2 regions of the Enterococcus sp. 2201sp1_2201st1_C11_2201SCRN_220225 genome follow, and region 2 is predicted to be linked to the other one. Evidence: riboswitches for the same ligand, from Rfam matches in the RefSeq annotation. Region 2 holds a riboswitch; the other holds the start of a gene.

Region 1 (5,681 bases), on a different contig from region 2:
AGGTGTAGTGTGAGTTTGGGTGCGAGTTCGAATACGAACTCGTTTTTTTGTTTCTCTGAATATACCTGGAGGTGAATGACCATAGCAAAGGACATGATGGTAAACGACGGCATTCGAGCACGTGAGTTACGTTTGATCGATCAAAACGGTGAACAATTAGGTGTAAAATCCAAAGCAGAAGCCCTAGCAATCGCAGAGCGCTCTAACTTGGACGTAGTATTAGTGGCACCTAACGCAAAACCACCAGTTGCCCGGATCATGGATTATGGGAAGTACCGCTTCGAACAACAAAAGAAGGATCGGGAAGCCCGTAAGAAACAAAAAGTGATCAGCATCAAAGAAGTTCGCTTAAGCCCAACGATTGATGTAAATGATTTTAATACGAAACTGCGGAATGCACGTAAATTCCTTGAAAAAGGGGATAAGGTGAAAGCCTCCATCCGTTTTAAAGGTCGTGCCATTACCCATAAAGAGATTGGTCAGAAGGTCTTGGATCGCTTAGCCGAAGAAACAAATGATTTGGCAACAGTGGAACAAAAACCCAAAATGGACGGTCGTAGCATGTTTCTCGTATTGGCTCCAAAAGCCGATAATAAATAAACTGTCCCACGTACGATTTTTATTTGAGAATGCCAGCGCTGTTCAGTGATCTGTGCAGAATGCATATGCAATGAAATGTAGGAGGAATTAGTCATGCCAAAACAAAAAACACACCGCGGATTAGCAAAACGTGTAAAACGCACTGGCGGCGGAGGATTGAAACGTCACAGCGCCTTCACTAGTCACCGTTTCCACGGCAAAACCAAAAAACAACGTCGTCAATTGCGTAAAGCAAGCATGGTGTCAGCTGGCGATTACAAACGTATTCGTCAACAATTGTCACAAATGCGTTAAGACACCCTTAAAAGCAACATACAATTTGATTTAAATCTAGGAGGAATTCAACATGGCACGTGTTAAAGGTGGAACCGTAACTCGTCAACGTCGTAAAAAAGTGCTTAAGTTAGCGAAAGGCTACTACGGCTCAAAACATACATTATTCAAAACAGCTAAAGAACAAGTAATGAAATCTTACAGCTACGCATACCGGGATCGTCGTCAAAAGAAACGCGACTTCCGTAAATTGTGGATTGCTCGTATCAACGCAGCAGCTCGTATGAATGGTCTTAGCTACTCTAAAATGATGCACGGCTTGAAATTAGCTGAAATCGACATCAACCGCAAAATGTTAGCTGATCTTGCTGTTAACGATGCAGCAGCTTTCACTGCTTTAGCTGATTCAGCTAAAGATGCTTTGAACAAATAAGCAATTCATACTGTTCAATCAGTATTCGCCCCGCTCTTAGTGAGTGGGGTTTTTTATTTTGACCCAGAGATTAGTCGGTCATTGAGTAGAAATTTTTGGTAGAAGAACCATTGATAGTCTGTGGTAAAATGAGGAGACTAGTTCATGATTTTTCAGTTCTAATAAAATTACTGGAGAGTGATAGAATGGCAAAAATGGATGAGAATTTCGCTTTTTTAGTGCTGTCCATTGTGGCAGAAATTCCTTCAGGTAAAGTTGCTACCTATGGGCAAATTGCTGAACTAGCTGGTTATCCGCAAAATTCCCGCTTGGTAGGGCAAGTTTTGCGCCAAGCGAAGTATTACGGAAATTACCCTTGTCATCGAGTGGTCAATAGCCAAGGAAGATGTGCTCCAAATTGGCAGGAACAATCGGAACTATTGATTGCTGAAGGTGTGGGATTTACACCTAGCAATCGGGTGGCTTTGAAAGAGTTTCAGTGGCAAGGAGATTTTTGAAAGATAGCTGATAGAGAATTTGCCTACTAACGAGAGAAAAGTAGCTAGGAACAAAGAAAATTTGCAAAAAGGAATTGCAGTTTCGAGTGTAAGTTTTTTAGCCGATAGAATTATTGAATCCTTCTTTCCTTTTTTAAAACCATTGACAAGTAACTTTTTGCAAGCTAACATATGATTGTAAAAATAAATTACAAATACTGTGTACAAGGGTGTGCACTTAAAGGTAACGGTGCCTAAGGAGATAGTCTCTTTAGGCACTTTTTTTGGTTTGGAGGAAAGCCTATGAAAAAAATTATTTTAATGGGAGCAGTGGGCTGCGGCAAAACCACCCTTTGTCAAGCTTTAGGCAGTCAAATCAAATTTTCCGTCACTGGGGATGCTCGGTTTGTTTATGTGACTTATCCAGCTGATTGGCAGTCTCAATAAGACTTTCATTATCAGGGGATTATGTTACAATAAAGAAAACTAAATAAGAAACAGCTGTCTTAGGAAACGAGGTGCAAATCCTCGGCAGTCCCTTTCTACTGTGACATGGACGAAATCTCATTACTCACTGAGTTTACTTGGGAAGAGGAGAGTGTAGGATGAAGTGAAGTCAGGATATCTAGGATAGTTGGCACTGGGCATGATAACAGGGAGAGCTGTCTGGCATCTATTTTTCTTAATGAACGACTAGGCTGGGTTTTTCTTTGAAGATGGCTGCTGGAGGCACTCTGAGTTATTCGGAGTGTCTTTTTTAGGACTAAAATGAAAAGAGGAAGTATGATGAAAAAATTGAAGTTGTTCATGGGCGTTATCTTTACCGCCTTGGTGATGGTGGGGTTAGCTGCTTGTGGCAGTCAAAATGATACCAGTGATAGTACTACAGCTAGTACCAGCGTTGCAGCAAATGAAGTAGCCGTTACAGTGATTTTACAAGAAGATGGCAGTGAATTTGAAAACAAAGAAATCGCGGTGGCTAAGGATACTAGTTTATACGATGCCATGAAGGAAAACTTTGAAATCAAAGACGAAGATGGCTTTATTACCAGTATCGCAGGCAAAGAACAAGATGCCCCAGCCCAAAAATATTGGACGTTTACTCTAAATGAGGAACAAGTCAATGAAGGCGCCAAAGATGTAACCTTAAAAGACGGGGACAAAGTGATCTTTAATTTGGCAGCGATGTAAGAAATCATTGAGACATATGTTGGAAAAGGAGCGTTTTGGCTGTGGCTAAAACGCTCCTTTTGCTTTAATTCAGCGCTTTTTCAAATTTCAATACAGGGTAGCTAGTGGCGTCTAGCGGAAAAGTCCCTTTTCCGCTTTCTTGAAAGCCTAGTTTTCGCCAAAAAATAAGACCGGGTTGATTGTTTTGCAACACGGCTAAAATCAGTTTGGTGTAGCCTTGTTTCATCAGTTGGTCTTCTAGTCTGCTGACGATTTTGCGGCCGTGACCCCGACCTTTTTCTTTTACTAGCAAAAGCCCAAGAAAGGCTTCTTGTTTTTTGGGATAGTCTGTGAGGAGATCTAAGACCGCCACCGGGATTTCATTTTGACGAATTAATAAAAAATGCTTGTGGCTAAGATCAAGTCCTGTTGGTAAGCTACGAGCATCTTCGTGGATTTGTTCCATCGTCGGGATTTCTTTAGTTAAGGCAAAATAATCAGCATTTGCCAAGTAAATCAAAAAAGCTTCTGCTTGATTTGTAGCAGTGATTTGCTCATAGGAATAATTGTTATTCATCGGAAAACTCCTTTTTTAGGGGTTTTTCTTTAGTATGGGGTTATTTTTGCTTCAAGCCAAGGGGAAATGAGGAATTTCACAAAAAACATCAATTCTCGTCAAAAAAAGATTGCATTTTATCAGGGATTTGCCTAAACTAAGACGGTGATACTGATAATCATTCTCAATTACAAAGGAGGACAGCCATGAAAAAAGTGCTCCAAGGGGCGATTTTATTCTTTGTGATTTTTCTTTCGTTATTTATTGGGGTCAAAGACTTGGATGGGCAACTCTTTTTTAAAGGGGAGCAACAGTTGATTTTTTTTGCGACCCGCTTGCCTCGTACAATAAGTTTACTCGTAGCTGGCAGTACCTTAAGTGTCTGTGGCTTGGTGATGCAACAGTTGACCCAAAATAAATTTGTCTCCCCTACGACGGCAGGAACTATGGACAGTGCGCGTCTAGGAATTTTAGTGGTGATGCTCTTCTTACCGGATGCACCTTTGTTATTGCGCTCTGGCGTGGCTTTTCTCTTTGCGTTTTTAGGCACGTTATTGTTTTTACAACTGACTCGTTTTTTGCCGGGGAAAAATCAGATGATGGTGCCTTTAGTGGGGGTTATGTTTGGCAATATCATTGGCTCGATGGCTACTTTTTTTGCTTATCAATTTGAGCTGGTGCAAAATATGTCTTCTTGGTTACAAGGCAATTTTGCCACGGTGATGCGGGGGAGTTATGAGCTTTTGTATCTGGCAGTTCCTTTATTAGGCGTGATTTATTACTTTGCTTATCACTTTACAGTGGCTGGCATGGGAGAGGACTTGGCTCAAAACCTCGGTTTGAACTATCGCCGGGTGCAGTATTTAGGCTTAGGTTTAGTGGCTTTGGCTAGCAGTCTGGTGCTAATTATGGTAGGAACCGTGCCTTTTATCGGGGTGATCGTACCGAATCTCGTTTCGCTGCGTTATGGCGATCAGATGAAAAACACTTTGGGATTGACCGCTTGGCTAGGCAGCGTCTTTTTAATTGCCTGTGATATTTTGGCCCGGGTGGTGATTCCGCCTTATGAAATCCCGGTAAGCGTAATCGTAGGAGCCCTAGGCAGTGTGCTCTTTATCTTTCTTTTGGTAAGGAGACAGCAAGTATGAAAAAACGCAATGTAAGGGTACTAATCGGTTTAGCTGTGGTGGCTGGATTGGTGATGGTGCTCTTTTTGACCTATGAGACCTATGGCAACTGGGCGTTTGCTTTAAAACTCCGTGGGAAAAAACTAGTGGCTTTCACTTTAGTGGGGATTATGACCAGTTTTGCCACCATTAGTTTTCAAACGGTGACAGAAAACCACTTTTTGACGCCGAATATTTTAGGCTTGGATTCTTTATATGTCTTGATTCAAACCCTGTCTTTTTTCGTCTTTGGAGGGGCACAAATGCTCAGCCAACAAAGTATTTGGCAGTTTTTAGGCACTATTTTAGTGGTGACATTGCTTAGTACAGCACTAGCTTTCAGTTTATTAAAAAGGCGCAACTTATTTTTACTGTTAATGATAGGGATGATTTTGGGCACTTTTTTCAGTAGCATCAGCACATTTTTGCAAGTGCTCATGGATCCCAACGAATACGACCTTTTGCAAGGAAAACTCTTTGCAAGTTTTGGCAATGTAAATAGTCAATTTCTGGGCATTGCGGCCATTTTAGGATTTTTATTGATACTACTTTTATGGCGCTGGGCTTCTAAGTTAGACGTTTTGCATTTAGGACGTGATCAGGCAATGAATTTAGGCATTGAAGTAGAGGCATTTCAACTAGTTCTTCTTGTGGTAATCAGTATGCTCGTAGCAATTGCTACCGCATTAGTGGGGCCGGTGACTTTTTTAGGCTTTATCGTGGCTAATGTCAGCTACCAGCTCTTTGCCACTTATGAACACCGGGTGCTGTTTATCGGTGGGGCACTTTTAGCCCTGCTCTTTTTAGTAGGAGGCCAGTTTTTAGTGGAACAAGTTTTTGCCTTAAACACCACATTAAGCGTGGTGATTGAATTTGTCGGGGGCATTTATTTTGTGACGAAAATCATTAAAGAAAGGGGCAAACAACCATGATGGAAATCAAAGATGTCAGTAAGCGTTACGGCAAAAAAACCGTGGTACAAGACGTTGACTTAGCCATTGCCCCTA
Region 2 (5,681 bases):
TATCAAGGAGAAAAAAAAGAACGACAAACACCGATTAAAGATCATCAACAAGCCGTTCAACTAGTCTTAGATACTTTGTTGGAAGAAAAAATCATTAACTCATATGAAGATATTTCAGGCGTTGGTCATCGGATTTCTCATGGAGGAACGTATTATCAAGATGCTACATTAATTGATGAACTAGTGGAAGCGCGAATTGATGAGTTAAGTACATTATCACCACTTCACAATCCAGTCAATTTAATTGGCATTCGTTCATTTGAAAAAGTTTTGCCTCATGCTAAACAAGTGGCAATTTTTGATACTTCTTTCCATCATACGATGCCAGAAAAAAATTACATGTATGCATTGCCCTATGAATATTATGAAAAATACGGTATTCGTCGTTATGGATTTCATGGGCCAAGCCATCAATACGTTTCAGAGGAAGCGTTGCGGTTAAATCCATCAGCTCATAAAGTGATTACTTGTCATATCGGCAGTGGCGCCAGTATTGCAGCGATATTAGATGGAAAGTCCGTTAACACCTCCATGGGCTTTACTCCTTTAGCTGGTTTAGTCATGGGAACGCGGACTGGCGATATTGACCCACAAATCATTCCTTTCATTCAAGAAAAAGAAGGACTTAATCCTCAAGAAATCAAAAATTTAATGAATAAAAAATCTGGGCTTCTTGGGCTATCAGGAATATCAAATGACTGTCGTGACGTCGAAGAAGCAGCGATGACTGGAAATCCTCGCGCTAAATTAGCGCTAGATGTGTTCAGTCACCAAATCATTCATTACATTGGTGCTTATGCAGCAGATTTAAATGGTTTGGATACCTTAGTATTTACTGCGGGGGTAGGAGAGCATTCAGCAACGATTCGAAAAATAGTCTGTGATTCGTTAACTTATTTGGGATTATCCATTGATGAAGATAAGAATCAAGAAAATGCTTTGTTTATTGAAGATGAAAAGAGCATAATAAAAGTACTGGTTATTCCGACCGATGAAGAGGTTATTATTGCTCGAGATGTTATGCGGGTTGCGGAGCTTTAATTTTTAGATTAGCTAATGTTGTAGTAACTAGTTGGAAAAAGGATGCAAGTATTGGTTTCTTGAATTGTTCATAATAGGTAAAAAAATTTAAATACTTGGAACAGCAATCGCAGGGAACGGGGTGAAAATCCTCGACAGTCCCTTTCTACTGTAACATGGACGAACGCTCATTACTCACTGAGGTAAGACAACTTGGGAAGAGGAGCAAGTAGGATGAAGTGAAGTCAGGATACCTTCGATTGTTGGAACTGGGCACCATATCAGGGAGAACTGTCCAGCATCCATTTCTTTCGACGTACTTGTAGGCATTAGTATGTTTATTTGGAATATGGCTGCTGGAGACACTCAATCTGAGTGTCTTTTTTGTACTTTTAGATAAAAAGGCGAAGCAAAGTCGTAGGAGGAAAGAGAAAATGAAAAAAATTGTTCAAGGGTTAGCGGTCACAATTTTAATGGGGCAAGTGTTGGTCAACAATGGGCTGGCGGTTTATGCAGCCGAAACAAGTGATTCGACAGCGGTAAGCACTACTGAGACTACAAGTCCGGAATCAGCAGAAACTACCACGAATGCAACGACTAGTAGTTCAGTTGTGGAAAATGCTCCTGCTGTAAATGACACGACACAGACACCACCGGCTACTAGTGATGCAGTAGCACCTAGTCAAAAGGTTCAAGAACTGATTGATGAAATAGGAAGAATCAATCTTTCTGCATTGACGCCAGAAGACCAAACAAGCATTAATCAGTTAATTGATCGCTACAATCAACTCACTGACGAAGAAAAAGCTCAAGTAACCAATGGGAAAACCTTGCAAGAAGCAGCAGAGAGTTTGCAAAAATTACTAGCAGAAGCCAAAAGTACCGAAACAAAGACCATCACAATTTCTGTAGAAAAATTTGTCTTAGGCCAAGGGTATGTGATGGAACCTATGGAAGTTCAATTAACAACCGAGATGAATTATGCACAAGTCTTAGATGACGTTTTTGCAAAACAAGGTCTGCAATACAGCCACACGGGAACGGTGGGAAGTAATTTCTATCTATCGGGAATCGAAAATGCGGACAATGGTCAAACCAAAGTGCCCCAAGAACTCATTGATTTTAGCGGGAACGACGCATTGAAGAATGCGACAAATCAATTCGGTAGCACTTTGAGAGAATTTTCTTACACGCCTATGTCTGGCTGGCTGTATTCCGTTAACAACGACTTTCCCGGTGTGGGAATGGGTAGCAAAAAACCGGAAGACGGAGATGTTTTCCGGGTTCAATTTTCCCTAGTTGGTTACGGAGCGGATTTAGGGAATGGGGGAACAGGCACCTTTGCGATTGCGGATAAATTGGCTTTGACCAAAAAAATTGGGGAAATCAATCAAGACGCGGCAGCTTGGCAAGCCCAAGGGACTGCTTATCAAGCAGCCTATCAATTTGCCATGACCCAGTTAACGGACTTAACGGCTAGCCAAGCTTTGGTGGATCAAGCTTTGGCAGGCTTGGACAATCCGGCAACCACACCTGAAAAAGATCCGGTGGAAGCCGTCAAACAATTGATTCAAAACTTAGGTGAGATTCATGACTTGGCACAAAAGCAACAAGTTCAAGAAGCTAGATCAGCCTATGATGCGTTAACCAAAGAAGAACAAGCACAAGTGGGTAAGGAATTAGTGGCTCAATTAGTCGCCGCAGAAAAACAAATTGCTCAATTAGAAGATCAAAAAGCCGCAGATGAAGTAACGGACGCAATCGCAGCTTTACCCGCGATTGATCAATTGCAACTAAGCGATCAAGGAAAAGTTGCGGCAGCTAAAAAAGCTTATGACACGCTAACAGCTACGCAAAAAAAATTAGTGAACAATTACGCCACTTTAGAAGCTGCTATTAAACAAATGGCACAGCTTCAAAGCACTCAAGACGTTGTTGCTGCTTTGAAACGGACGTCTCAAAACATTGAATCCCGGGGAAGTATAGGCGAATGGTCAGCTTTAGCCATGTCCCGCTCTGGCTACCCTGCTTCTGAAGCGATGCGGGAAGCGACTTATAAAACCTTAGCCGAACAAATATTACGAGTAAATGGAAACTATGGCAGTCATAGTGGTCAAGTACCATGGACTGATGCCCAAAGACAAGTCATTGGGATTTTAAGTCTGGGAGGAGACCCTACCAATATCAGTGGCTTTAACTTGATTAAACTTTTAGTAGAAGAAGATATCACAGGGACGATTAACAATCAAATCTTTGGTCTCATTGCGTTAAGTTCGAAAGATTATCAACTTAAAGGACAGTCTGAGCAAATTAAGAATCTGATTGATTTACTTGTAAAAGCTCAATTAAAAGATGGTGGCTGGGCACTCTATGGCAATGACGGCGATATTGACTTAACGGGGATGGCGTTGTCGGCGTTAGCTCCTTATAAAGAGCAAAAAGCAGTCGCAACAGCCATCGAACAAGGGATTGGTTTTTTGAAAACCAATTTAACTGCTGATGGGGATTTTTATGTGGAACGTTGGTATTCAGAAGGGCCAAATACCAATAGCCAAGCTCAAGCAATTTTAGGCTTAGCCGCTTGTGGGGAAGATGTAACGAGCAAAACCTACACAAATGCAGAGGGCAAAAATCCTGTCGTGCGATTATTAGAATTTCAAATGGAGGATGGCAGCTTTAAATATCTTATGACGGATACTGAATCAGATCCCATGGCTACGGATCAAGCAGCCCATGGATTGAGTCAGTTTCTCTTCCAACAAAACAACCAAGGAAACATCTATGATTTTGCTAAAAATCCAGTGACCGCCTTGCCTCAAGATGAAAATGAAGTAGCAGCCCAAAAAGTGACGGATTTAATCAACGCATTGCCGGCACCTGCTGATGTGACCTTAGACGATCAAGAAGCAATAAATAAGGCAAGCTCAGAATACAAATTGTTATCACCGGAAGCAAAGGAATTGCTGACTTCTGAGACTTTAAAAAAATTACAAGGCTGTCAAGAGCGCTTGTATCAATTAGAAAGTGACCAACAAGCGGTGGAAAATGTTATCCAAAGCTTAGAATACATGAAGTTATTGGATCAAATGAATATGTGGTCATTGTCTTATCAAACCTTTGTTACCAATGCCCGCCAAAGCTATGAAGCTTTGACCGCTAACCAAAAGGCCTTAATCAGTGACGAGTTACTCGCCATCTTAAACAAAGCAGAAAAGATTATGGCGCAACTAAAAGCCGACGAAAAAGCGGTGAAAGAGATAACAGAGGCAATTACTGCTTTACCGGAAGCGAGTGAGTTAACTATGGCTGATATTGACCAAGCTTCAGCAGTTGCTACCTTATACGATGGGTTGAGGGATGAATTAAAAGACCGGCTAGCGGCTGAGTTAGTGGAAAAATGGCAAAAAGTGAGTCAGCGTTTAGCGGAATTAAAAGCTGATTTGGCAAAAGCCCAGGCAGTCATGGATCAAATTAAAGCTTTGCCTGCATTAGCAGAGTTATCCTTAAAAGACCGAGGCCAAATTGACGCGATTGCCGAAAACTATGAAAAACTCACACAAGACCAACAAGCCCTAGTCGAAAATTATGCCACATTGACGAAAGCTCAAAAGCGCATGGAAGAATTAATGACGCAACAAGCCAGCTATGAAAAAGTACTTCAAGAAACCAATCAATACGTATTGAGTCTCTTTACCAACTATCAACCGGATTTCAACAATGAATGGTTGATTATGGATTTGGCACGAAATGGCTATGATCTGAATAATCCACTCTTTAAAACCTATTACGAAAATGTCGTAAGTCATATTCAAGAAGTAAAAGGAGAACTTCACAGAGCAAAATATACGGAATATTCTCGTTTGGCGTTAGCATTAACGGCTATCGGAAAAGATGCCCAAGACGTAGGCGGGTACAATTTATTTGATTATTTAAGTGATTTCAAAAAAGTTACTTATCAAGGAGTCAATGGGGCCATTTTTGCTTTGATTGCAGTGGATAGTCGCAAAGATTATCAGTTTACCAAACCAGCTGGAGTCAGTGAATATACTACGCGAGAAAAATTAATTGATTTTCTTTTGCAAAAGGAATTAAAAAATGGTGGCTGGAATCTCTTCGGTGATGAAATCAGCATTGATTTAACCGGAATGGCCTTGCAAGCTTTGGCACCTTATCAAAGTGACAGCCGGGTAGCCGCTGCCACACAACGGGGGTTAACCGCTCTTTCAAATGAACAAAATGAAAATGGTACTTTTGGAGATAGTTCCACTGAAAACGTGGAAGAAGTGGTCCAAGTCATTACCGCTTTAACTGCATTAGGCATTAACCCCACTGAAGATCAACGTTTTGTGAAGAAGTATGATTTACTCACTGCTTTAAAGAGTTTCCACGTAGCAGGTAGTGGCTTTATGCACGTTTTACCTGGAGGAGAGAGTAACGGTGGGGGCGCTCCGGGAGAAGTGGACGGCATGGCCACGGAACAAGGAATGTACGCGTTAATTGCTTATGATCGCTTTTTACAAGATAAAAATGCCCTTTACGATATGAACGATGTCCCAGTTGCAGCCGACCAAGATGCAGCCAAAAAAGTAACGGAACAAATTAAAGCATTAGGCACCATTACAAGTTTAGATCAACGCAATGCCGTAGCTTCTGCTCGATTG

What was found. A riboswitch is a leader RNA that binds a small molecule or an ion and turns the genes downstream of it on or off. The one in region 2 is predicted to bind cobalamin.
Region 1: another riboswitch for cobalamin. It lies ahead of AB5754_RS02575 (DUF4430 domain-containing protein); the one in region 2 lies ahead of AB5754_RS01375 (DUF4430 domain-containing protein).

Annotation. Positions count from the first base shown of each region.
Region 1 covers NZ_JBCOJC010000005.1:55,293-60,973, forward strand. The annotation lists ribosomal protein L20 leader region at 1-57, shown strand, start outside; gene infC (translation initiation factor IF-3) at 76-600, shown strand; gene rpmI (50S ribosomal protein L35) at 694-894, shown strand; gene rplT (50S ribosomal protein L20) at 947-1,306, shown strand; gene AB5754_RS02565 (MGMT family protein) at 1,492-1,803, shown strand; gene AB5754_RS02570 (EutP/PduV family microcompartment system protein) at 2,086-2,229, shown strand; cobalamin riboswitch at 2,254-2,426, shown strand; gene AB5754_RS02575 (DUF4430 domain-containing protein) at 2,569-2,973, shown strand; gene AB5754_RS02580 (GNAT family N-acetyltransferase) at 3,038-3,529, opposite strand; gene AB5754_RS02585 (ABC transporter permease) at 3,715-4,656, shown strand; gene AB5754_RS02590 (iron chelate uptake ABC transporter family permease subunit) at 4,653-5,606, shown strand; gene AB5754_RS02595 (ABC transporter ATP-binding protein) at 5,603-5,681, shown strand, end outside.
Region 2 covers NZ_JBCOJC010000002.1:96,248-101,928, reverse strand. The annotation lists gene AB5754_RS01380 (acetate/propionate family kinase) at 1-1,041, shown strand, start outside; cobalamin riboswitch at 1,153-1,276, shown strand; gene AB5754_RS01375 (DUF4430 domain-containing protein) at 1,455-5,681, shown strand, end outside.